DNA from 3 places in the Micrococcus sp. Mcc89 genome. Region 1 is predicted to be linked to each of the others. Evidence: predicted binding sites of a transcription regulator. Region 1 holds the regulator's gene; each other region holds the start of a gene.
The links. The regulator HrcA, encoded in region 1, represses chaperone genes, less so after heat shock. The targets are predictions, from matches to a motif close to TTNGCACTCGNNNNNNNCGAGTGCNAA.
Positions count from the first base shown of each region.

Region 2: a site for HrcA is predicted at 4,386-4,412, ahead of groL (chaperonin GroEL). Genes of this name have one in related genera too.
Region 3: a site for HrcA is predicted at 5,185-5,211, ahead of groES (co-chaperone GroES). Genes of this name have one in related genera too.

Region 1 is NZ_JALJRI010000033.1:80,964-88,006, forward strand. It holds gene lepA (translation elongation factor 4) at 1-391, shown strand, start outside; gene hemW (radical SAM family heme chaperone HemW) at 392-1,672, shown strand; gene NR072_RS05175 (DUF4870 domain-containing protein) at 1,688-2,107, opposite strand; gene NR072_RS05180 (DUF3097 family protein) at 2,202-3,062, opposite strand; gene hrcA (heat-inducible transcriptional repressor HrcA) at 3,233-4,246, shown strand; gene dnaJ (molecular chaperone DnaJ) at 4,322-5,455, shown strand; gene NR072_RS05195 (16S rRNA (uracil(1498)-N(3))-methyltransferase) at 5,452-6,213, shown strand; gene NR072_RS05200 (PhoH family protein) at 6,254-7,043, shown strand, end outside.
Region 2 is NZ_JALJRI010000104.1:10,182-17,224, reverse strand. It holds tRNA gene NR072_RS09725 (tRNA-Val) at 1-52, shown strand, start outside; gene NR072_RS09720 (threonine/serine exporter ThrE family protein) at 219-2,141, shown strand; gene NR072_RS09715 (uracil-DNA glycosylase) at 2,155-2,832, opposite strand; gene NR072_RS09710 (DUF3263 domain-containing protein) at 2,869-3,213, shown strand; gene NR072_RS09705 (LytR C-terminal domain-containing protein) at 3,217-4,227, shown strand; gene groL (chaperonin GroEL) at 4,546-6,177, shown strand; gene NR072_RS09695 (DUF4031 domain-containing protein) at 6,288-7,043, opposite strand, start outside.
Region 3 is NZ_JALJRI010000098.1:28,372-35,414, reverse strand. It holds gene NR072_RS09295 (dicarboxylate/amino acid:cation symporter) at 1-917, shown strand, start outside; gene NR072_RS09290 (BCCT family transporter) at 919-2,874, opposite strand; gene groL (chaperonin GroEL) at 2,996-4,603, opposite strand; gene groES (co-chaperone GroES) at 4,712-5,008, opposite strand; gene NR072_RS09275 (hypothetical protein) at 5,650-6,627, shown strand; gene NR072_RS09270 (ABC transporter ATP-binding protein) at 6,833-7,043, opposite strand, start outside.

The DNA of each region.
Region 1 (7,043 bases):
GGTCGCCGACCTCGTCAAGGTGGACATCCTGCTCCAGGGCGAACAGGTGGACGCGTTCTCCTCGATCACCCACAGGGACAACGCCTACGCGTACGGCGTGATGATGACGGGCAAGCTCAAGGAGCTGATCCCGCGCCAGCAGTACGAGGTGCCGATCCAGGCCGCCATCGGCTCGCGCATCATCGCCCGCGAGAACATCCGCGCGATCCGCAAGGACGTGCTCTCCAAGTGCTACGGCGGCGACATCTCCCGCAAGCGCAAGCTGCTCGAGAAGCAGAAGGAGGGCAAGAAGCGCATGAAGATGGTCGGCCGGGTGGAGGTCCCGCAGGAGGCCTTCATCGCCGCCCTGTCCTCGGACGGCGCCGGCGCCGACCAGGCGGCGAAGAAGTAAGTGCCCGCCCTGCCCCTCGGCGAGCCCGTCCCCGACGACGGCCGGCTGCCGGCCGACGTCGGGCAGCGGGTGCGCGCGGCCGCCCGCGACGGCGCGGCGCGCACCTTCAGCCTGTACGTCCACGTGCCGTTCTGCACGGTGCGCTGCGGCTACTGCGACTTCAACACGTACACGGCCGTCGACCTCGGCCCCGGCGCGGGTCGCGGCGACTACTGGGAGTCGGCGGTCGCGGAGCTGGACTTCGCCGCGGACGTGCTCGCGTCCTCGGACGTGCCCGCCCGCCCGCTGCACACGGTGTTCTTCGGCGGCGGCACGCCCACGCTCCTGCCGGCCGCGGACCTCGTGCGCATCCTCCAGGCGGCGGTGGACCGGTTCGGGATCGCGCCCGGCGCGGAGGTGACCACCGAGGCCAACCCGGACACGATCACCCCGGAGTACGCCCGCCAGCTCGCGGCCGGCGGCTTCACCCGTCTCTCCCTGGGCATGCAGTCCGCGATGCCGCACGTGCTCGCCACGCTCGAGCGCACCCATCGGCCCGAGTCCGTCCCCGCCGCCGTCGCCGCGGCCCGCGAGGCCGGCCTGGAGGTGTCCCTGGACCTGATCTACGGGACCGCGGGGGAGTCCCTCGCCGACTGGCGGGCCACGCTCGAGGCCGCCGTCGCCCTGGCCCCGGACCACGTGAGCGCGTACTCGCTGATCGTGGAGGAGGGCACCAAGCTCGGGGCCCAGGTGGCCCGCGGCGAGGTGGCGGACGTGGACCCCGACGACCAGGCGGACAAGTACCTGCTCGCCGAGGAGCTGCTCGGCGCCGCCGGCTACCGCTGGTACGAGGTGTCCAACTGGGCGCGCGACCCGCAGGGCTCCGGCGTCCACCGTGCGCGGCACAACGTGGCGTACTGGGAGGACCAGGACTGGTGGGGGATCGGCCCGGGTGCGCACTCGCACCTCGCCGGGGTCCGGTTCTGGAACGCCAAACACCCCGCCGCCTACGCGCAGCGGCTGGCCACGGGGGTCACCCCCGCCGTCGGCCGCGAGCGGCCCGACGCCGACGCGCGGCGCCTCGAGCGCATCATGCTCGCGGTGCGCACGGTGGGCGGGCTCCCGACCGCGGAGCTCGTCTCGGAGACGCCGGGGGAGGCCGCGCGGATCCGTGGGGCGATCGCCGAACTCATCGCCGCGGGCCTGCTGGACGGGCGCGCCGCCGTCGACGGCCGCATCGTCCCCACGCTCGAGGGGCGGCTGCTCAACGACGCGATCGTCCGGGCGCTGGCCGGCTTCTGACCGGCCGGCCCCGGGTCAGCGCAGGATGCGCAGGTTGAACGGGTACCGGAACGGACGGCCCTTGGACACGTGCGAGGCGCCCATCACGCCGTAGGCCGCCATGGCGGCCCACGTGAGCGCGCCGAGGATCGCGAAGATCGGGCCGACCACCGGCAGCAGGGACAGGAAGAAGAACAGGAGCGTGATGAGCGTGGGCGGCCCGGAGAAGTTCAGGGCCTCGCGCGACTCCTGCGAGGTGAACGGGCCGCGGTCGCGGTAGAGCAGCCACACGACCAGCGGGCCGAGCACGCCGAACGCCAGACTGAGGTGGGCCAGCGCCGCGCGGTCACGGTCCTGCTTCGCCGTGAGCGGGGCGCCGCGGCCGCCGGCCGAGACGAGCCAGGCGGGCGGGCCGTGGCCGGTGCGGCCGGCGTCGGGCTGCGCGCGGGTGTTCACGAGGGGCTCCTCCTGGATCGCGGGACCCGCGCGCCGGGGACCGGGCGCAGGGCATGGGCCAGCATAGCGCGGGCGGGCGGGGGCCGCGCCGAGATCAGTGCTCGGGTGCGGCGGTGAGGAAGTCGATGAGCTCCTCCACGCGGCCAAGCAGGGACGGCTCGAGGTCCGCGTACGTGGTGACGTGGGAGAGCAGCCGCTTCCACCCCAGCCCCGTGGCCTCCTTGCTCCCGTGCGGCCAGCCCAGTCCCCGCAGGATCCCCGTCTTCCAGTCCTGCCCCTTCGGCACGACGGGCCACGCGGGGATGCCGAGGACGGAGGGCTTGATGACCTGCCAGACGTCCACGTAGGGGTGACCGAGGATGAGCACGTTGCCCGCGGCCCCCGGCACGCGCATGGCCTCGGCCGCGAGGCGCTCCTCCTTGGACCCGGTGACGAGATGGTCCACGAGGATCCCGAGCCGGCGCCGCGGACCGGGGGCGAACGCACGGATCGCCCCGGCGAGGTCGTCCACGCCGTGCAGGGGCTCCACGACGATGCCCTCGAGGCGCAGGTCCTCGCCCCACACCTTCTCCACCAGCTCGGCGTCGTGCACGCCCTCCACCCAGATGCGAGAGGCGCGGGCGGTGCGGGCCCGCGCCCCCTCGACCCGTCGCGAGCCGGAGGCGGTGCGGGCCGGCGCCGCCGGGGCCGCGGCGGTCGGGGGGACCAGGGTCACGGGCTCGCCGTCGATCCAGAAGCCGCCGCCGAGGGGGAAGCCGCGGCGCACGCCGCGGCGGTCCTCCAGGACCACCACGTGCACGCCGCCGGAGCGCTCGATGCCGATCACGGCCCCGGTGAACCCGGAGGCCACGTCCTCGACCACCGTGCCGGGGGTGGCGGGCACATCGGGGACGGTCCGGGCGGGGCGGCGCGTCAGGTCGTCGTGGCCCGCGGGGCCCCAGCTGCTCCAGTCCATGGGAGAGCACGGTAGCAACGGGGGCGGGCGATCACCGTGAGCGAAGCCGTGCGGGCCGGTCGGGTCGTCCCCCGGGTCGGACGGTAGCATTGGCACTTGACCCGCCGGAGTGCCAGCCAGGGGCACCTCCGGGGTCGCCCCGGATCCCGACGGACCAGAGGAGGACCGAGATGTCGGAGCAGCCCCGCCGCCTGCAGGTGCTCCAGGCGATCGTGGAGGACTACGTGGCGCTGCGCGAGCCCGTGGGCTCCAAGGCGCTCGTGGAACGGCACGCCCTGGGCGTGTCCTCCGCGACCGTGCGCAACGACATGGCTGCGCTCGAGGAGGAGGGCCTCATCGTGGCCCCGCACACCTCCGCCGGGCGCGTCCCCACGGACAAGGGCTACCGCGTGTTCGTCGACCGCCTCTCCGAGGTGAAGCCGCTGTCCCCGGCCGAGCGCCGGGCCGTGCGGACCCTGCTGGACCCGGAGACGGACACCGAGCACATGATGGAGTCCACGGTGCGCCTCCTGGCCCAGCTGACCCAGCAGGTCGCCGTCGCGCAGTTCCCCCACGAGGACGGCTCCACGATCCGCCACCTCGAACTGGTCTCCCTCGCGCCCACGCGCGTGCTCGTGGTCCTCATCCTGTCCACGGGGCGGGTGGACCAGCGGCACGCCGTGCTGGACCGTCCGGTCGACGAGGCGGAGCTGTCCGTGCTCCGCGGCCTCCTGCTGGACGCCCTGCTGGGGCTCGGTCCGGTGCAGGCGGCCACCGTGGTGGACGACGTCGTCACCCGGGTCCGCCCGGAGCACCGGCAGTCCGCCGCCCTCGTGGCCGCGGCCGTCCAGGACCTCCTCGAGGCCGGCCGGGAGGACCGCATTGTGCTGGCCGGCACCGCCAACCTGGCCCGCTCCCCGGGGGACTTCGGCGCGTCCATCGGGCCGATCCTGGAGGCGCTCGAGGAGCAGGTGGTGCTGCTGCGCCTGCTCACGGAGATGGAGCAGGACGCCCACGGGGTGTCCGTGCGGATCGGCTCCGAGAACGCCGGATCGCTCGCGGACACCTCGGTGGTCGCAGCCGCCTACGGCCCCGGCGCCGTGGCGAAGGTCGGCGTCATCGGTCCGACCCGGATGGACTACCCGGGCACCATGGCCGCCGTCCGGGCGATCGCCCGCTATCTCTCCCGCATCCTGACCACCTGACGCGCCTCCGCGCGTCCTGGCGGGCCCCGTCCCGCATCGCCCCACGTCCCGCTCTCCCCGAGAGGAATCCCCACCGTGACCGACCACTACGAGACGCTCGGCGTCAGCCGTGACGCCAGCACCGAGGAGATCCGCCGCGCCTACCGCAAGCTCGCGCGCACCCACCACCCGGACGTCAACCCCGACCCGGAGGCGGCCGAGCAGTTCAAGCGCATCTCCCACGCCTACGAGGTGCTCTCGGACGAGGGCCGGCGTCGGGCCTACGACACGACGGGCAACGAGAACGGCCAGGCCGGCTTCCCGGGCGGCTTCGGCGGGGCGGGCGGCTTCGGGGGCTTCGCCGACATCTTCGAGACCTTCATGAACGCCGCCGGCCAGGGCGGCCGCGGCGGCCCCGCCAGCCGCGCCCGCCGCGGCCAGGACGCCCTGGTGACCGCGCGGATCGACCTGCGCGACGCCGTCTTCGGCGGCGAGCAGACGATCGAGCTGGACACGGCCGTGCGCTGCGAGCGGTGCGAGGGCTCGTGCTGCGAGCCCGGCACCCAGCCGGAGACCTGCCAGACCTGCCACGGCCACGGCATGATCCAGCGCCCCGTGCGGTCGCTGCTGGGCACCGTCATGGCCACCGAGGCCTGCCCCGCCTGCCAGGGGTTCGGCACCGTCATCCCGACGCCCTGCCACGAGTGCGACGGGCAGGGCCGCGTCCGCACCCGGACGCCGCTGACCCTGCGCATCCCCGCGGGCGTGGACGACGGCACCCGCATCCACCTCGCCGGCCGCGGCGAGGCCGGCCCGGGCGGCGGCCCGAACGGCGACCTCTACGTGGAGATCGCGGTCCGCCCGGACGAGACCTTCCGCCGCGAGGGCGACCACCTGGCCACCACCGTGACCGTCCCCATGGCCGCCGCGGCCCTGGGCACCACCGTCACGCTGGACACCCTGGACGGCAAGCAGTCCCTCAGCCTGGACCCGGGCGTGCAGTCCGGCCACGTCGAGGTCCTCCACGGCCTGGGCGTCGGTCGCCTGCGCGGGCAGGGCCGTGGCGACCTCAAGGTGGACGTGGTGGTCACCACGCCCACCGACCTGGACGACGAGCAGCGCCAGCTCCTGGAGCGCCTGGCCGAGGTGCGCGGCGAGGAGGTCGTGCACGGCGCACCCCAGGCCAAGGGCATGTTCGCCCGGCTGCGGGAGAACCTGAGGAACCTGTGACCGCCCCCCTGTTCCACCTCGAGCCGGGCGCCCTGGCCGGCGCGAGCGCGGGCGCGGAGGTCGTCTTCGACGGCGCCGAGGCCCGGCACGCCGCCGCGGCCATGCGCCTGGCCCCCGGGGAGGCCGTGCTCCTGGCCGACGGGTCGGGCACGCTCGGCCACGGCACCGTGCTCGCGGCCGCCCCGGACGCGGTGTCCGTGCGGCTGGACGCGGTGGCGGAGGAGCCGGCGCCCACCCCGGCGCTCGTGCTCGTCCAGGCCCTCGCCAAGGGCGACCGGGACCTCATGGCGGTCCAGGCCGCCGTCGAGCTCGGCGTGGACGCCGTGGTGCCCTGGGAGGCGGAGCGCTCGATCGTCCGCTGGAAGGGCCCCAAGGCCGCCAAGGCCCGCCAGAAGTGGGCGGACACGGCCCGCGCGGCCGCCAAGCAGGCGCGTCGCGCCCGGGTGCCCGCGGTCCGGGACCACGTCTCCGGGACGGCGGTCGCCGGGCTGGCCTGGGACGACGACGGCGGCCGGCTCGTCCTCGTACTGCACGAGGACGCGGAGCACGGGGTGTCCGCGGTGCCGGCGGAGCGACTCTCCGCGGCCGTCGAGATCGCCGTCGTCGTGGGCCCCGAGGGCGGGATCGGCCCGGCCGAGCTCGAGGCCTGCGTGGCCGCGGGGGCCGTGCCGGTGCGGCTCGGCCCGCACGTGCTGCGCGCCTCCACGGCCGGCCCCGCCGCCCTCGCCGTGCTCCAGCACCGGCTCGGCCGCTGGTGAGCCCCGGCAGGACGGCGCGCCGACGCCTAGACTGGTCGGGATGTCCCGCCCCCGCGACCCCGAGGTGATCCGCCCCATCGTGACCGTGCCCCCCACGACCCCGACCCCGCCCGCCACCGCGCACGAGGGGGTCGCGTTCGAGTCCGCCGACCTCATGGTCCGCACGCTCGGACCGCAGGACGCCCTGCTGCGGATCCTCGGCGGCGTGTTCCCCACCGTGGACGTCACGGTCCGCGACCAGCGGCTGGACCTGGCCGGGCCGGTGGCCGAGGTGGCCACGGTGCGGCGCGTCGTCGAGGACCTGCGCTCGATCGCCCGCCGCGACCAGGCCGTCACCCCCGAGGTGATGGGCCAGGTCGTCCACCACGTCCGCGACGCCGCCACCGGGCGCGGCGCGGGTCAGCTGCACCTGGACTCGATCCTCTCGGGCCGGGGCCGCCGCATCCGCGCGAAGACCCTGCACCAGCAGGACTACGTGGAGGCGATCGACCGCTCCACCGTCGTCTTCGGCATCGGCCCGGCCGGCACCGGCAAGACCTACCTGGCGATGGCCAAGGCGGTGCAGGCGCTGCAGGCCAAGGAGGTCAACCGGATCATCCTCACCCGCCCGGCCGTCGAGGCCGGCGAACGGCTCGGCTTCCTGCCCGGCGGGCTCTCCGAGAAGATCGACCCGTACCTGCGCCCCCTGTACGACGCGCTGCACGACATGATCGAGCCCGAGTCGATCCCGCGGCTGATGGAGGCCGGGACCATCGAGGTCGCCCCGCTGGCGTACATGCGCGGCCGCACCCTGAACGACGCGTTCGTGATCCTCGACGAGGCCCAGAACA
Region 2 (7,043 bases), on a different contig from region 1:
GAGCGTTCGCTTCACACGCGAGAGGTCGCTGGTTCGAGTCCAGTAAGATCCACCGCAGCAGGGCCCTCCTCCGGGAGGGCCCTTTCGCATCCCCGGGCCGCGGTGCCGAAGGCCCCGGCGGGGGAGGTGTCGGCGTGGTTGGATGGACGCGTCGGCGGGGCTCGGCCCACCGCCGTCTCGCGTCCAGCGCCCGCATACGGAAGGAGAGGGTGAGCCGCATGGAGCAGGAGGGCACCCAGGAGCCGGCGCGGTTCGACCCCCACATCGCGGAGCCCCCGGCCGTCCCCACGCTCATCCCCGTGCTGCGCCCGGCCGGCGCCGAGGACGCCGCCGCTGTCGGCGACCTCGCGATCGACCCGGAGGACCCCGGCCTGCTCGACCTCGACCCGGCGGAGTCGGCCCACCCGGCCGCGGCCGCGGTCGCCGTCGAGCCGACCGAGCCGCTGCCGCCCGTGGTCCGCCCCGCCGCCGCCGATCCGGTCTCGACGCCGGCGCCGGAGCCGGAGGAATCGGCCGAGCCGGAGGCGGAGACGCTGCCGGAGCCGGCCGCGGACGCGCCCCTGACCGAGCCGCCGCTGTCCGAGCAGGTGCCCACCTCCGTCCTGGCGCCCGCGGAGGCCGACGGCGCCCTGCCCGCCCCGGATGTGATCCCCGAGCCGGACGTCACCGTCCCGGACCCGGTGGTCCCCGTGGGCCCGCCCGAGAAGCGCGGGCGTCGGCGGGGCCGGCGCTCCCGTGAGGTCTTCGTCGAGAACCTGCCGACGCAGGCGCTCGTGCTGGCCGACCGCCTGCACTCCTCGCCGTATGGGCGCCGCATGCGCTCCACGCTGCAGCAGCGCCGCGCGGAGGCGCAGGCCCTCGAGGCCCGCACCACCCTGGACTTCGCGCTCAAGCTGGGCGAGACGATGTTCAGCTTCGGGGCGGCCTCGCTGGACGTGGAGACCTCGATCATCGTGGCCACGCAGGCCTACGGGATCCTCGAGACCGAGGTGGACCTGACCAACCAGTCCATCTCCCTGAACTACGCGCCCGACTCCTCACGCGGCGAGGCCCCGTTCACCCTCCAGCGGGTGGTCCGCTCGGCCTCGGTGAACTTCGAGGGGCTCGTGGCCGTCCACCGGCTCGTCGAGGAGATCGCCGCGGGCGAGGTGGACCGGGCCGAGGCCCAGCGCCGGCTCGTGGAGATCCGGCATCAGCCCAAGCCGTTCCCCGCCGTCTTCGAGGTCCTCTTCTCCGGCGTGTTCGTGGCCTGCTTCGTGCCGTTCATCGGGGGGACCTGGACGGGCGCGGCCCTGGGCATGGTCTCCACCTGGCTGGTCTTCTGGCTCAAGGTCCAGGCGGACAAGGCGCGCTTCCCGGAGATCTTCTCCACGATGTTCGGGGCGATCACGGCCACGGTGATCGCGCTGATGGCCCACGCCCTCGACCTGCCGGTCAACCCGGCGCTGGTGATCGCCGGCGGCATCATGATGCTCCTGCCCACGGCGAGGTTCGTCACCGCGGTGCAGGACGCCATCCACGGCTTCCCGGTGACCGCCGCGGGCCGCTTCCTCTCCGCGCTGCTCGTGTTCGCCGGCGTGATGGCCGGGATCATGATCGCCGTGGGCATCGGGGATCTCCTGGGATTCGAACAGCTGGACCTGGCCGAGGCGGGGACGCTGAGCTATCCGCCGCTGCTGCTGCTGGGCCTCGTGATGGCCGCGGGCATGGCGGACGCGGTGGTGGAGCAGTCGCGGTGGCCGCAGATCCTGGCCTGCGGTCTCGTGTCCGGGGCCGGCTTCGGCGCGTACCTGGCGGCGCAGCAGATCGGGGTCAGCGACCGGCTGGTGCCCGCGGTCGCCGCGGCGGCGGTCGGGTTCCTCGGCCGCCTGGTGGCCCAGCGGCTCGCGGCCCCGGCGCTCGTGATCGTCCTGCCGTCCATGCTGTTCCTGCTTCCCGGACTCACCATGTTCCGGTCCGTCTACGGGTTCACCGTGGAGACCGGGGCCACGCTGCTGGGCGTCGAGGGACTGTTCAACGCCGCGGTCATCGTCGTGGCGATCGCGGCCGGCGTCGCCTTCGGCAACACCCTGGCCAAGCCGATCACCGACCGGATGGGCACGCTGCTGCCCACCGAGCTCGTGATGCACCAGCGCGGCTGACCGGCGGCCCGGCTCAGTCGGGCAGGCGCCAGTCCACCGGGGCCGCGCCGGCCGCCTCGAGGAGCCGGTTCACCCGGCTGAACGGCCGGGAGCCGAAGAACCCGCGGTGGGCGCTCAGGGGCGAGGGATGCGGGGACTCCACGACGCCGGCCCCCGCCGCCGTCAGCAGCGGCGCCATGCGCCGCGCGTCGGCTCCCCACAGCAGCCCCACGAGCGGGGTGCCGCGCGCGCAGAGGGCCCGCACCGCGGCCTCCGTGATCTGCTCCCAGCCGAGGGCGCGGTGGCTGCCGGGTGCGCCGGCCCGCACGCTGAGGGCGCGGTTCAGCAGCAGCACGCCCTGGTCCGTCCACGCGGAGAGGTCGCCGTGGGCGGGCGGGGTGATGCCGAGGTCGTCGTGCAGCTCCCGGTGGATGTTGGCCAGGGAGCGGGGCAGCGGCCGCACGTGGCGGTCCACCGCGAAGCTCAGGCCGATCGGATGGCCCGGCGTCGGGTAGGGGTCCTGGCCCAGCACGAGGACGCGGACGTCCGCGAACGGCTGACGGAACGCCCGCAGGATGTGCTCCGGCGCCGGCAGCACCTGCTCTCCGGCCGCCCGGCGGGCCCGCAGCCGCTCGCCGACCTGCTCGAACGCGGCGGCCTGCGGGGCGAGGGCCGCCTCCCAGCCCGGATCCAGGGGCGCGATGAACTCCATGCCCCGAGGGTAGACCGGGTGGGTACAGTGGCCGCCATGTCCCACCCCACGCCCGTCTCGCCCGATCCGGCCCCGGACGAGGGTGCCGACGCGCGGCCACGGCGGGACGAGCTGACGGACCTGGAGCGTGCGGTCCTGGACCTGGAGGCCGCCACCTGGCGGTACGGCGGGGCCAAGGACCACGCCGTCCGAGAGCGTCTGGGGCTGTCTCCGACCGCCTATTATCAGGTGTTGAACGGATTGCTGGACCGTGAGGCCGCCCTGGCCTACCGACCCCTGCTGGTCACGCGGCTGCTGCGCAAGCGCGGCACCCGCAGCCGGGCCCGGAGGGGACCCGCGGATCCGGCGCCGTCCACGCCCGCTTCCCGCCAGGAGAACTGACCCATGGCCTACCAGCCCGACCGCTTCGACGAGGTCCCCGAGTACACGGACCAGCGCGGCGCGCACCGCGAGTCCTTCGCCGCTGCCGGCGCGACCGCCGCGGGCGGGGGTCGCCGCCTGAGCCCGCTGCTCTGGGTGGCCGGCCTCGTCCTGCTCGCCGGCCTGTTCGTGGGCGTCGTGCTGCCGTGGCTCACCGGCGACCGCTCCGAGCCCGTCGCCGCCGAGGGCTCGACGACGGCCCCGGCGGTCGAGCCGTCGACGTCGACGTCGGCGTCGTCCGAGTCCTCCTCGGCGTCCTCCGCGTCGGTGTCGACTGCATCCGCGACCGAGTCCGCCACCCCGTCCGAGGACACGGCGGAGGCGTCCCGTTCCGCGGCTGCGGCCGCGGCTGAGTCCTCGCGGGTGGCGCAGGAGGCGGCCGCCGCAGAGGCCGCCGAGTCGTCCCGGGCCGCCGAGTCGTCCCGTGCCGCCGCGGAGGCGGCTGAGTCGTCCCGTGCCGCCGCCGAGGCACAGGCGGCGGAGGCCTCGCGTTCCGAAGCCGCCGCGCAGTCCGCCGAGGCGTCTCGGTCGGCGGCCGCCCAGGCGGCGGAGTCCTCGCACGCCGCCGCGTCCCGTTCGGCCGCCGAGGCGTCCCGTTCCGCCGCCGCGGCGGAGGCCTCGCGCTCGCAGGCCGCGGCCGCGTCGAGCTCCCGTGCGGCCGCACAGTCCGCGGCCGCGTCGAGCTCTCGTGCAGCCGCGCAGTCCGCGGCCGTGCGCGGCACCCACGTCACCGTGTACAACGCGACCCGCACCCAGGGCCTCGCCGCCTCCTACGCGCAGCGGCTCACGGGCGCCGGCTACACCTCGGTGGACGCGAAGAACTGGAGCGGCTACGGCATCCAGTCCTCCACCGTCCTGTACAACGGCTCGGCCAACAAGGCCGCCGCCGAGGCGGTCGGCAAGGAGCTCGGCTTCCCGGTCATGCAGACCCCGAACCTGCAGGTGAACGGTATCGCGGTGGTCGTCACCAGCTGATCCGCCCGTCGTGCGGCCGTGCCGGCCGCGCACCCTTTCCGGCCCCCGGCGGGGCGCCTTCCGAGGCGTTCTGCCGGGGGCCGTCCGCCGTCCGCGGAAGGGCGGGCCCCGCACTGCGGACCTTTTGCACTCTCCCGGTGCGAGTGCTCATAATGGGGTTAGCACTCCGAAGGCGCGACTGCCAGCCGTACCCCGGTCGGCCCGGCGCCGTGGAGGAGGACCTGTCCACCGGTGAGGCCCCCAGGGGCCGTCCGTCGCGGGCATCGGCGCGGGTCAGCCACCAGCAGTAGGAAGCCGACGTCCAGAAAGGACCTGCACATGGCCAAGACCATCGCATTCGACGAAGAGGCCCGCCGCGGCCTGGAGAAGGGTCTGAACACCCTGGCCGACGCCGTGAAGGTGACCCTCGGCCCCCGCGGCCGCAACGTGGTGCTGGAGAAGAAGTGGGGCGCCCCCACCATCACCAACGACGGCGTCTCCATCGCCAAGGAGATCGAGCTCGAGGACCCGTACGAGAAGATCGGCGCGGAGCTCGTCAAGGAGGTCGCCAAGAAGACCGACGACGTCGCCGGCGACGGCACCACCACCGCCACCGTGCTGGCCCAGGCGCTGGTCCGCGAGGGCCTGCGCAACGTGGCCGCGGGCGCCGACCCGCTGTCCCTGAAGCGCGGCATCGAGAAGGCCGTGGAGGCCGTCACCTCCGAGCTGCTCTCCGCCTCCCGCGAGATCGAGACCAAGGACCAGATCGCCGCCACCGCCTCGATCTCCGCCGCGGACAAGCAGATCGGCTCCCTCATCGCCGAGGCCCTGGACAAGGTCGGCAAGGAGGGCGTCATCACCGTCGAGGAGTCCAACACCTTCGGCCTCGAGCTCGAGCTCACCGAGGGCATGCGCTTCGACAAGGGCTACATCTCCGGCTACTTCGTGACCGACGCGGACCGCCAGGAGGCCGTCCTCGAGGATCCCTACATCCTCATCGTCAACTCGAAGATCTCCTCCGTGAAGGACATGGTGGCGATCCTCGAGAAGGTCATGCAGTCGGGCAAGCCGCTGCTGATCATCGCCGAGGACGTCGAGGGCGAGGCCCTGGCCACCCTCGTGGTCAACAAGATCCGCGGCACCTTCAAGTCCGTGGCCGTGAAGGCCCCGGGCTTCGGCGACCGCCGCAAGGCCATGCTCGCCGACATCGCCATCCTCACCGGCGGCCAGGTCATCTCCTCCGAGGTGGGCCTGTCCCTGGAGAACGCGACCCTCGACCTGCTGGGCACCGCCCGCAAGGTGGTCATCACCAAGGACGAGACCACCATCGTGGAGGGCGCCGGCGACGCCGAGCAGATCGCCGGCCGCGTGGCCCAGATCCGCTCCGAGATCGAGAACACCGACTCGGACTACGACCGCGAGAAGCTGCAGGAGCGCCTCGCCAAGCTGGCCGGCGGCGTGGCCGTCATCAAGGCCGGCGCGGCCACCGAGGTGGAGCTCAAGGAGCGCAAGCACCGCATCGAGGACGCCGTGCGCAACGCCAAGGCCGCGGTGGAGGAGGGCATCGTCGCCGGCGGCGGCGTGGCCCTGATCCAGGCCGGCGCCAAGGCGTTCGGCGGCCTGCAGCTCGAGGGCGACGAGGCCACCGGCGCGAACATCGTCAAGGTCGCCATCGAGGCCCCGCTGAAGCAGATCGCCTTCAACGCCGGCCTGGAGCCCGGCGTCGTGGCGGACAAGGTCAAGACCCTCGACGACGGCCACGGCCTGAACGCCGCCACCGGCGAGTACGAGGACCTGCTGGCCGCCGGCATCAACGACCCGGTGAAGGTGACCCGCTCGGCCCTGCAGAACGCCGCGTCCATCGCGGGCCTGTTCCTGACCACCGAGGCCGTCGTCGCGGACAAGCCCGAGAAGGCCGCCGCCGGCGCCGAGGGCATGGACCCGATGGGCGGCATGGGCGGCATGATGTGATCAGCCGCTGAGCCGGCCCGACCCGTTCGGACGCCCAGCCTGCGAGGCCCGTCTCCCCGTCCGGGGAGGCGGGCCTCGCCGCGTTCCGGGCCAGCACCGAGGCGCCCCGCTCAGGCCGACAGCGCGGCTCGTTCCGCCGCCAGATTGCGGCGGGCCGCGGCCTCCCAGCGTGCTCGGCCGGGCGCGGTCCGATACAGCCGCTCGGCGTCCAGCAGGGCGTCCAGCACCGCGCCGCGACCGCGGGCCCAGTCCGCGTCGGACACGTGCGCGTAGTCCCGCCGCACCGCGGCCACGTAGCGGGCGTAGGCCTCGGGGGAGCGGCCGAGGACCTCGAGGTCCGCGTCCGAGAGCACCGCCCCGGCCGCGTCGTGCGGGGCGGGGTCGTGGGCGGCGGTGAGCAACACGAGGCGTGCCACCTCGTCGACGACGTCGGCCGGCACCGCCAGCCGCGGGTCGGTGAGCACGTCCCGGGCCAGGGCGGCCGAGTCCGCCTCGTCCTGGCCGGCGGGCGCGGCGGGGTCCCCGACGTAGACGGCGTCGTGGAACCACGCGGCCAGGCGGACCGCACGCGGATCCGACCCGGCCTTCGCCCCCGCCCGCTCGAGCAGGTCCACGGACTCGAGCACCGCGAGCAGGTGGGCCGGGTCGTGGTAGTGCCGATGCGGCTCCGCCCAGCGGGCCAGCAGGCCGCGTCCCGCCGTCGTCACCGCGTCCGGGCTCGCCGCCGTGCCCTCGAACAGCCGCGCCCAGCGCCGGGCGAGGACGACGTCCCGCTTCTCGGCGCGGCTGCGGGCGGGCACGCGCAGCCCCGAGGCGGCGAGGCGGCGCACCAGCTCCCGTCCGGAGACGGGCACCGCCCCGCGGGC
Region 3 (7,043 bases), on a different contig from region 1:
CCTCCCCCACGTTCAACGTGCTGCAGATCCTCGTGATCGCGATCGTCGTGGGCGTGGCCGCGCTCAAGGTCGGCGAGAAGGCCGCCCCGTTCCTCACGTTCTCCCGCTCGGTGCTCGCCATCATCCAGAAGCTGCTGTGGTGGATCATCCGCCTGGCCCCGATCGGCACCATCGGCCTGCTGGGCAACGCCGTGGCCTCCTACGGCTGGTCCACGATGGGCACGCTGGCCAAGTTCGTGGTGGCGATCTACGTGGGCCTGGCCCTCGTGATGCTCGTGGTGTACCCGGTGCTGGCGCGCCTGCACGGGCTCTCCGCCAAGCAGTTCTTCACCGGCGTGTGGCCGGCGTTCCAGCTCGGCTTCGTCTCCCGCTCCTCCCTCGGCACGCTGCCCGTCACCCAGCGGGTGGCCGAGCGCAACTTCGGCGTCCCCACCGGCTACGCCTCCTTCGCCGTCCCGCTGGGCGCCACCACCAAGATGGACGGCTGCGCCGCGATCTACCCGGCCGTGGCCGCCGTGTTCATCGCCCAGTTCTACGGGATCGACATGAGCCTGAGCCAGTACGCCCTCGTGGCACTCGTGTCCGTGCTGGGCTCCGCCGCGACCGCCGGCACCACCGGCGCCACCGTGATGCTCACGCTCACGCTGTCCACCGCCGGGCTGCCCCTCGAGGGCATGGCCCTGCTCCTGGCCGTCGACCCGATCGTGGACATGGGCCGCACCGCCCTCAACGTGTCCGGCCAGGCCCTCATCCCCGCGCTCGTGGCCTCCCAGGAGGGCATCCTCGACCGGGACCGCTACGACGCCCCACGCGGCGACATCTTCGGCGAGGACGAGGAGGAGATCGTCGAAGCCCGCGCCCACGCGACCGCCGACTCCCGCGCCCAGCTCGTCGGCACCCCGGAGCCGCGCGCCTGAGTCAGCGGCCGGACGGGCCTGCTCCGGCGGGCCCGTCCGCGCCGTCCCCGTCCCCCTCGTCCAGGTACTCGCCCAGCACGTAGTCGTAGTCCACGGGGTTCCCGTCCTCGTCCGTGCGGCGGTACCAGTCGGTGATCTCCGCGGCGGTGGAGTCGAACCCCTCGCCGGCCGCGTACCAGCTGCCCGGCGGGGTGCGCTCCACCGTGAACGCGAAGTCGTCCCCGTACTCCACCAGGCCCCGCACCGTCGCCTTCTCGACGGCGGCCCGCTGGTACCGGTCACGGATCGCGAAGGGGTCGTTGGCCAGTTCGCGCTGGAGCGCGACCGCCATGAGGACGAGCACCACGGTGAACGGCAGCGCCGTGATGGTGATGAGGTTCTGCAGGCCGGTGAGCGCGGTGTCGCCGCCGGTCAGCAGCATCACGACCGCGATGCCCGCCATGCACAGCGCCCAGAACACCGTGATCGTGCGGCGCGGGGCCGGGGCGCCGCGCTGCGAGAGCTGCGAGTTCACGATCGAGGCGGAGTCCGCCGTCGTGATGAAGAAGACCGCCAGCATGACGATCACGACCGGGGCCACCAGCCCGCCGCCGGGCAGCTGGTCCAGGACCACCCAGAAGATCTCCGCCGGCGCGGGCAGCGAGGCGGCCGTGCCGTCCAGCGCCACGGAGCCCTGCGTCCGCTGCAGCCAGATGGTGGTGCCGCCGATGATCGTGAACGCGCCGACGATCACCGCGGCCGGGATGAACAGGGCGCCGAGGACGTACTGGCGGATGGTCCGGCCCTTCGAGATCTTCGCCATGAACACGCCCACGAACGGGGCCCAGCTGACCCACCACGCCCAGTAGAAGATCGTCCAGCTGGAGAGGAACTCCTGCATGTCCTCCCCCTCGGCCATCGAGGCGCCGAGGGCGTCCGGGGCGGAGGAGACGTAGTCCATCAGGACGCCGGGCACGATGTTCAGCAGGAACGCCGTCGGGCCGACGACGAAGAAGAACAGCGCCAGCCCGAGGGCGAGCAGCATGTTGATGTTGGACAGCCACCGGATGCCGCGGGCCACACCGGACACCGCCGAGAAGATGGTGCCGATCGTGAGCACCACGATGATCCCCAGCGCCACCGTGTTCCCCGGCGCCGACCACCCCGAGACGATCTCCACGCCGCGGCCGATCTGCAGGGCGCCGATGCCCAGCGAGGCCGCCGTGCCGAACAATGTGGCGATGATCGCGAGCCCGTCGATCAGGCGCGCGCCGACCGAGTCGCTGCGCTGGGAGTCGCCGAACAGCGGCGCGATGATCGAGCTCATCAGCGGCACCCGGCCCCGGCGGTAGGACACGTAGCCGACCGACAGGCCGACGATCGCGTAGATCGCCCACGCGTTCACGCCCCAGTGCAGCGCGGCCTGGGCCAGCGCGCCCGTCACCGCCTCCTCGCTCCCCGCCTCGTACGCCCCCGGGCGCGGGGCCAGGTAGTAGGTCAGCGGCTCGTACGGGCCGAAGAAGATGATGCCGATGCCGATGCCGGCCGCGAAGAGCATGGCCGACCAGCTCGCCGTGGAGTACTCGGGCTTCTCCCCGTCCAGGCCCAGCGGGATCTCGCCGTACCGGGAGAACGCCAGGACCAGCAGGAACACCACCATCCCGATGGCCAGCAGGACGAACAGCCAGCCGGCGTGGACCATCACCCAGTCGAGGGCCGCGCTCGAGACGGCCAGCACGGCGTCCGGCTGCAGCACACCCCACACCACGAAGCCGACCACCAGCAGGCCGACGACGGCGAGGATCACCCGGTCCACGCCGTAGCGCACCCGGCGGTCCTCCACGGACACGCCCGGCACGAGGGCCGGGTGGATGCCGTGCGGATAGGAGAACTCGCGGACGAAGCGGCGCAGCCGGGGCCGGGCCGGGGTCCGGGTCGTGTGGGACCCGGTGGGACGGGGCGGCGTGGGTGTGTCCATGGGCACACCCTAGAGGGCACCCCGGACGGCCGGCGTCTCCCGCCCGGACGACGACGGCCCCTCACCCGGGCGGGTGAGGGGCCGTCGTCGACAGCCGGCCGCGTCAGGGCCGACTCAGGGGTCAGTGCTGGTGGTCGGCCTCGTCCTCCTCGGCGGGCTTGTCCGCCACGAGGGTCTCGGTGGTCAGCACGAGGGCCGCGATGGAGGCGGCGTTGGCCAGCGCGGAGCGCGTCACCTTGACCGGGTCGATCACGCCGTCGGCGATCAGGTCGCCGTAGACGCCGGTCTTCGCGTTGAAGCCGTGGTTCGGCTCCAGCTCGGCGACCTTGGAGACCACCACGTAGCCGTCCTCGCCCGCGTTCTGGGCGATCCAGCGCAGCGGCTGCTTCAGGGCCTTGCGGACGATGTCCACGCCCACGGCGGCGTCGCCGGTCAGGGCCTGGACGTCGGCGTCGGTGTCGAGCGCGGTCAGCGCGTTGATGAGCGCGGTGCCGCCGCCGGCCACGATGCCCTCCTCGAGGGCGGCGCGGGTCGAGGACACGGCGTCCTCGATGCGGTGCTTGCGCTCCTTAAGCTCCACCTCGGTGGCGGCGCCCACGCGGATCACGCCGATGCCGCCGGAGAGCTTGGCGAGGCGCTCCTGGAGCTTCTCGCGGTCCCAGTCGGAGTCGGTCGCGGCGGACTCGGCCTTGATCTGGGCGACCCGGGCCTCGACGTCCTCGGCCGCACCGCCGCCGTCGACGATGGTGGTCTCGTCCTTGGTGACGGTGATGCGGCGGGCGGAGCCGAGCACGTCCAGGTCGGCCTGCTCGAGCTTCATGCCGAGGTCCGGGGAGACGACCTGGGCGCCGGTGAGGATCGCGATGTCCTGCATCATGGCCTTGCGGCGGTCGCCGAAGCCCGGGGCCTTGACGGCCACGACGTTCAGGGTGCCGCGGATCTTGTTCACCACGAGGGTGGACAGGGCCTCGCCCTCGACGTCCTCGGCGATCACGAACAGCGGCTTGTTGGCCTGCAGGACCTTCTCCAGCAGGGGCAGCAGCTCCTGCACGTTGGAGATCTTGCCCGAGTTGATCAGGACGTAGGCGTCCTCGAGCACGGCCTCCTGACGCTCGGCGTCGGTGACCATGTACGGGGACAGGAAGCCCTTGTCGAACTGCATGCCCTCGGTGACGTCCAGCTCGGTGGAGGTCGTGGAGGACTCCTCGATGGTGATGACGCCGTCGGTGCCGACCGTGTCGAACGCGCGGGCCAGCAGCTCGCCGACCTCGTCGTTCTGGGCCGAGATGGCGGCCACGTGGGCCACCTCCTGGCCCTCGACCGGGCGGGCGTTCTCCTGCAGGCGCTGCTCGACGGCGGCCACGGCCACCTCGATGCCCTTCTTGACCTCGCCCGGCGCGGCGCCGGCGGCGACCTGGCGCATGCCCTCGTTCACGAGCGCCTGGGCCAGCACGGTGGCGGTGGTGGTGCCGTCGCCCGCGATGTCGTTGGTCTTGGTGGCGACCTCCTTGGCGAGCTGGGCGCCCATGTTCTCGTACGGGTCCTCCAGCTCCACCTCACGGGCGATCGTGACGCCGTCGTTGGTGATGGTGGGGGCGCCCCACGCCTTGTCGAGCACCACGTTGCGGCCCTTGGGGCCGAGGGTGACCTTGACGGTGTCGGCGAGCTTGTCGATGCCGGCCTGGAGGGCGCGGCGTGCGTCGTCGTTGAAAGCCAGCTGCTTGGCCATGACGGACGCTCCTTTCGTTCAGGGAGTCAGGGGGTGCGGGGACGCGAGGGGCCCGGGGCGCGCGCACCGGTGCGGTGCGCGCCGCTCACCGGGCCCGTCGCGGCGGGGTCACTTGGCGACGACGGCCAGCACGTCGCGGGCGGAGAGCACCAGGTACTCCTCGCCGCCGACCTTGACCTCGGTGCCGCCGTACTTGGAGTACAGCACCACGTCACCCTCGGCGACGTCGACGGGCACGCGGTTGCCGTTCTCGGCGACCCGGCCCGGGCCCACGGCCACGACCTGGCCCTCCTGCGGCTTCTCCTTGGCGGTGTCCGGGATCACGAGGCCCGACGCGGTGGTCTGCTCGGCCTCCAGGGGGCGGACAACGATGCGATCCTCGAGGGGCTTGATGGAGACAGACATGCTGCACACTCCTTCTTCGTCGACGTGCGGCTCCGGCGGGCTCGCCGGTCCGCTGATGCTGTGGTCTGCGGGTGCGCCACGGGCGTCAGACCCTCCGTCGTCGCGGTGCCGGACGGTCCACCTCGGGCATTGGCACCCGGTACCCCCGAGTGCCAGCCCTGACTCTACTCCGGGTTCTGGCACTCCTTCAACATGAGTGCCAGCCGTGTCCCCGCCGTCCGCCGTGGGCGGAGGCGTGGGGCGCGGTGCGGTGGGATGCCGTGGGGCGGCGGGCGGGGCGGGTTCCGAGCCCAAGAGCACGCGGAGTGGTCACGACGGCGGCCCGCAACCTGTCCCTCCCCCACTCCCCACCCTCCCCCCTCCCCCCTCCCCCCTCCGTGGGCAGAAACCGCACCCCCGCCCATCGCGTGGGCAGCATCCGCAGGTTTTCGGTCTCCGTGGGCAGAAGCGCCCTCTCTTCTGCCCACGGATGTTGCGTGGGCGGAACTCCTCGCAGTTCTGCCCACCGAGCCATGACGACGTCGTCCCGGCGGGACAACCGGCCGCCGCCGAGTCCTGCACAGCCGGCCCACCCCGCGCCGGTGTGCACAGACACGCGGCCCGCCCGGCCGTCGTCAGGCCGACCGCGTCAAGGTCGACCCATGTCCTTCGCCCCCGATCTCCCCCTCGTCCCCGTCTTCACCACCCGCGACGTGCTCGAACGCGGTCTGCCGCCCAGCCGGGTGCGGCGGTCCGACGTCCTCCGCCTCGCCCGCGGCATCCACCGTCGCCGTGACATGCCGCTGCGCACCTGGGAGTCGGCCGGGCTCCCGCCGCCGCACCACGGGGTCGGCCTCGACCTGCTGACCGCCCTCCTGCGGTCCCGTCCCGACGCCGTTCTCTCCCACGAGACGGCGGCGCACCTCCACGGCCTCCCGCTTCCCCCGGGCGGGGCCACGCGACGCGCCGCCGTCGAGATCACGTTGCACCGCGGCACCGCACGGGCGCGGATCCCCGGCATCATGGAGCACCGCAGACCCCTGCCCGCCGGCCACGTCACCTCCGTGCTCGGGCTACGGGTGACGACGCCGGAACGGACCTGGCTCGATCTGTGCTCGATCGGCCACCCCTGGGACGAGGCATCCCTCGTGTCGGCGGGTGACCACCTGGTCCGTCACCCCTGGTCCCCGCGCGGCCGGCGGCCTCCCATCACCACGGTCACCGCGCTGCACGAGGCGATGCGGCCGCTCGGGCGGTTCGTCGGAAGACCGCGGGCGACGGCGGCGCTCGAGCGCGTACGGGTGGGTGCCGACTCACCGCAGGAGACCCGGTTGAGGCTGGCGCTCGTCGAGGCGGGGCTGGGCGAGCCGACGCTGCAGCACGTGTTCGACCCCGGGCGGCGGGACGCCCCCGAGGCCGATCTGTGGTTCGAGGACTGCCGGCTCGTCCTCCAGTACGACGGCGAGGTGCACCGGAGTGCCGAGCAACACGCCCGGGACGCCCGGCGAGACCAGTACTACGCGGAGCGTGGGCAGATGACCCTGCACGTCACGGGCCGGGACGTCGGCGAGGGATATGCGCGGGTGATCGAGGCCGTCCTCAGACGACGGGCACAGGTCTCGAACGGCTGGGATGCCTGACGTCGTCGTCGCGTATGGCCCTGCCGTCCATGCGCAGGGGTTCCGTGGGCAGAAGCGAGGGTGCTTCTGCCCACGGAACCTGGAAACACGCGGGTCCTGCCCCCGGAAGGCGAGACCCGGCGGGTTCTGCCCACGGAACGCTCGCGTCGGCCGGGCACCCGACCCCCGCCCGGACCGACCCGGGCCGGCCTCACCGTCGCCCGGCTCAGTAGTACACGGCCAGCGGCCCGTGCGGTCCGTCCACCACGCTGCAGGGGGTCTTGAAGATCCGCTCCAGCACCTCAGGGCGCAGGATCTCGGCCGGGGTGCCGGTCTCCACCACCTGGCCGTCGCCCATCGCCACGATCCGGTCGGCGTAGTGGGCGGCGAAGTTGATGTCGTGCAGCACGATCACCACGGTCCGGCCCAGCTCGTCG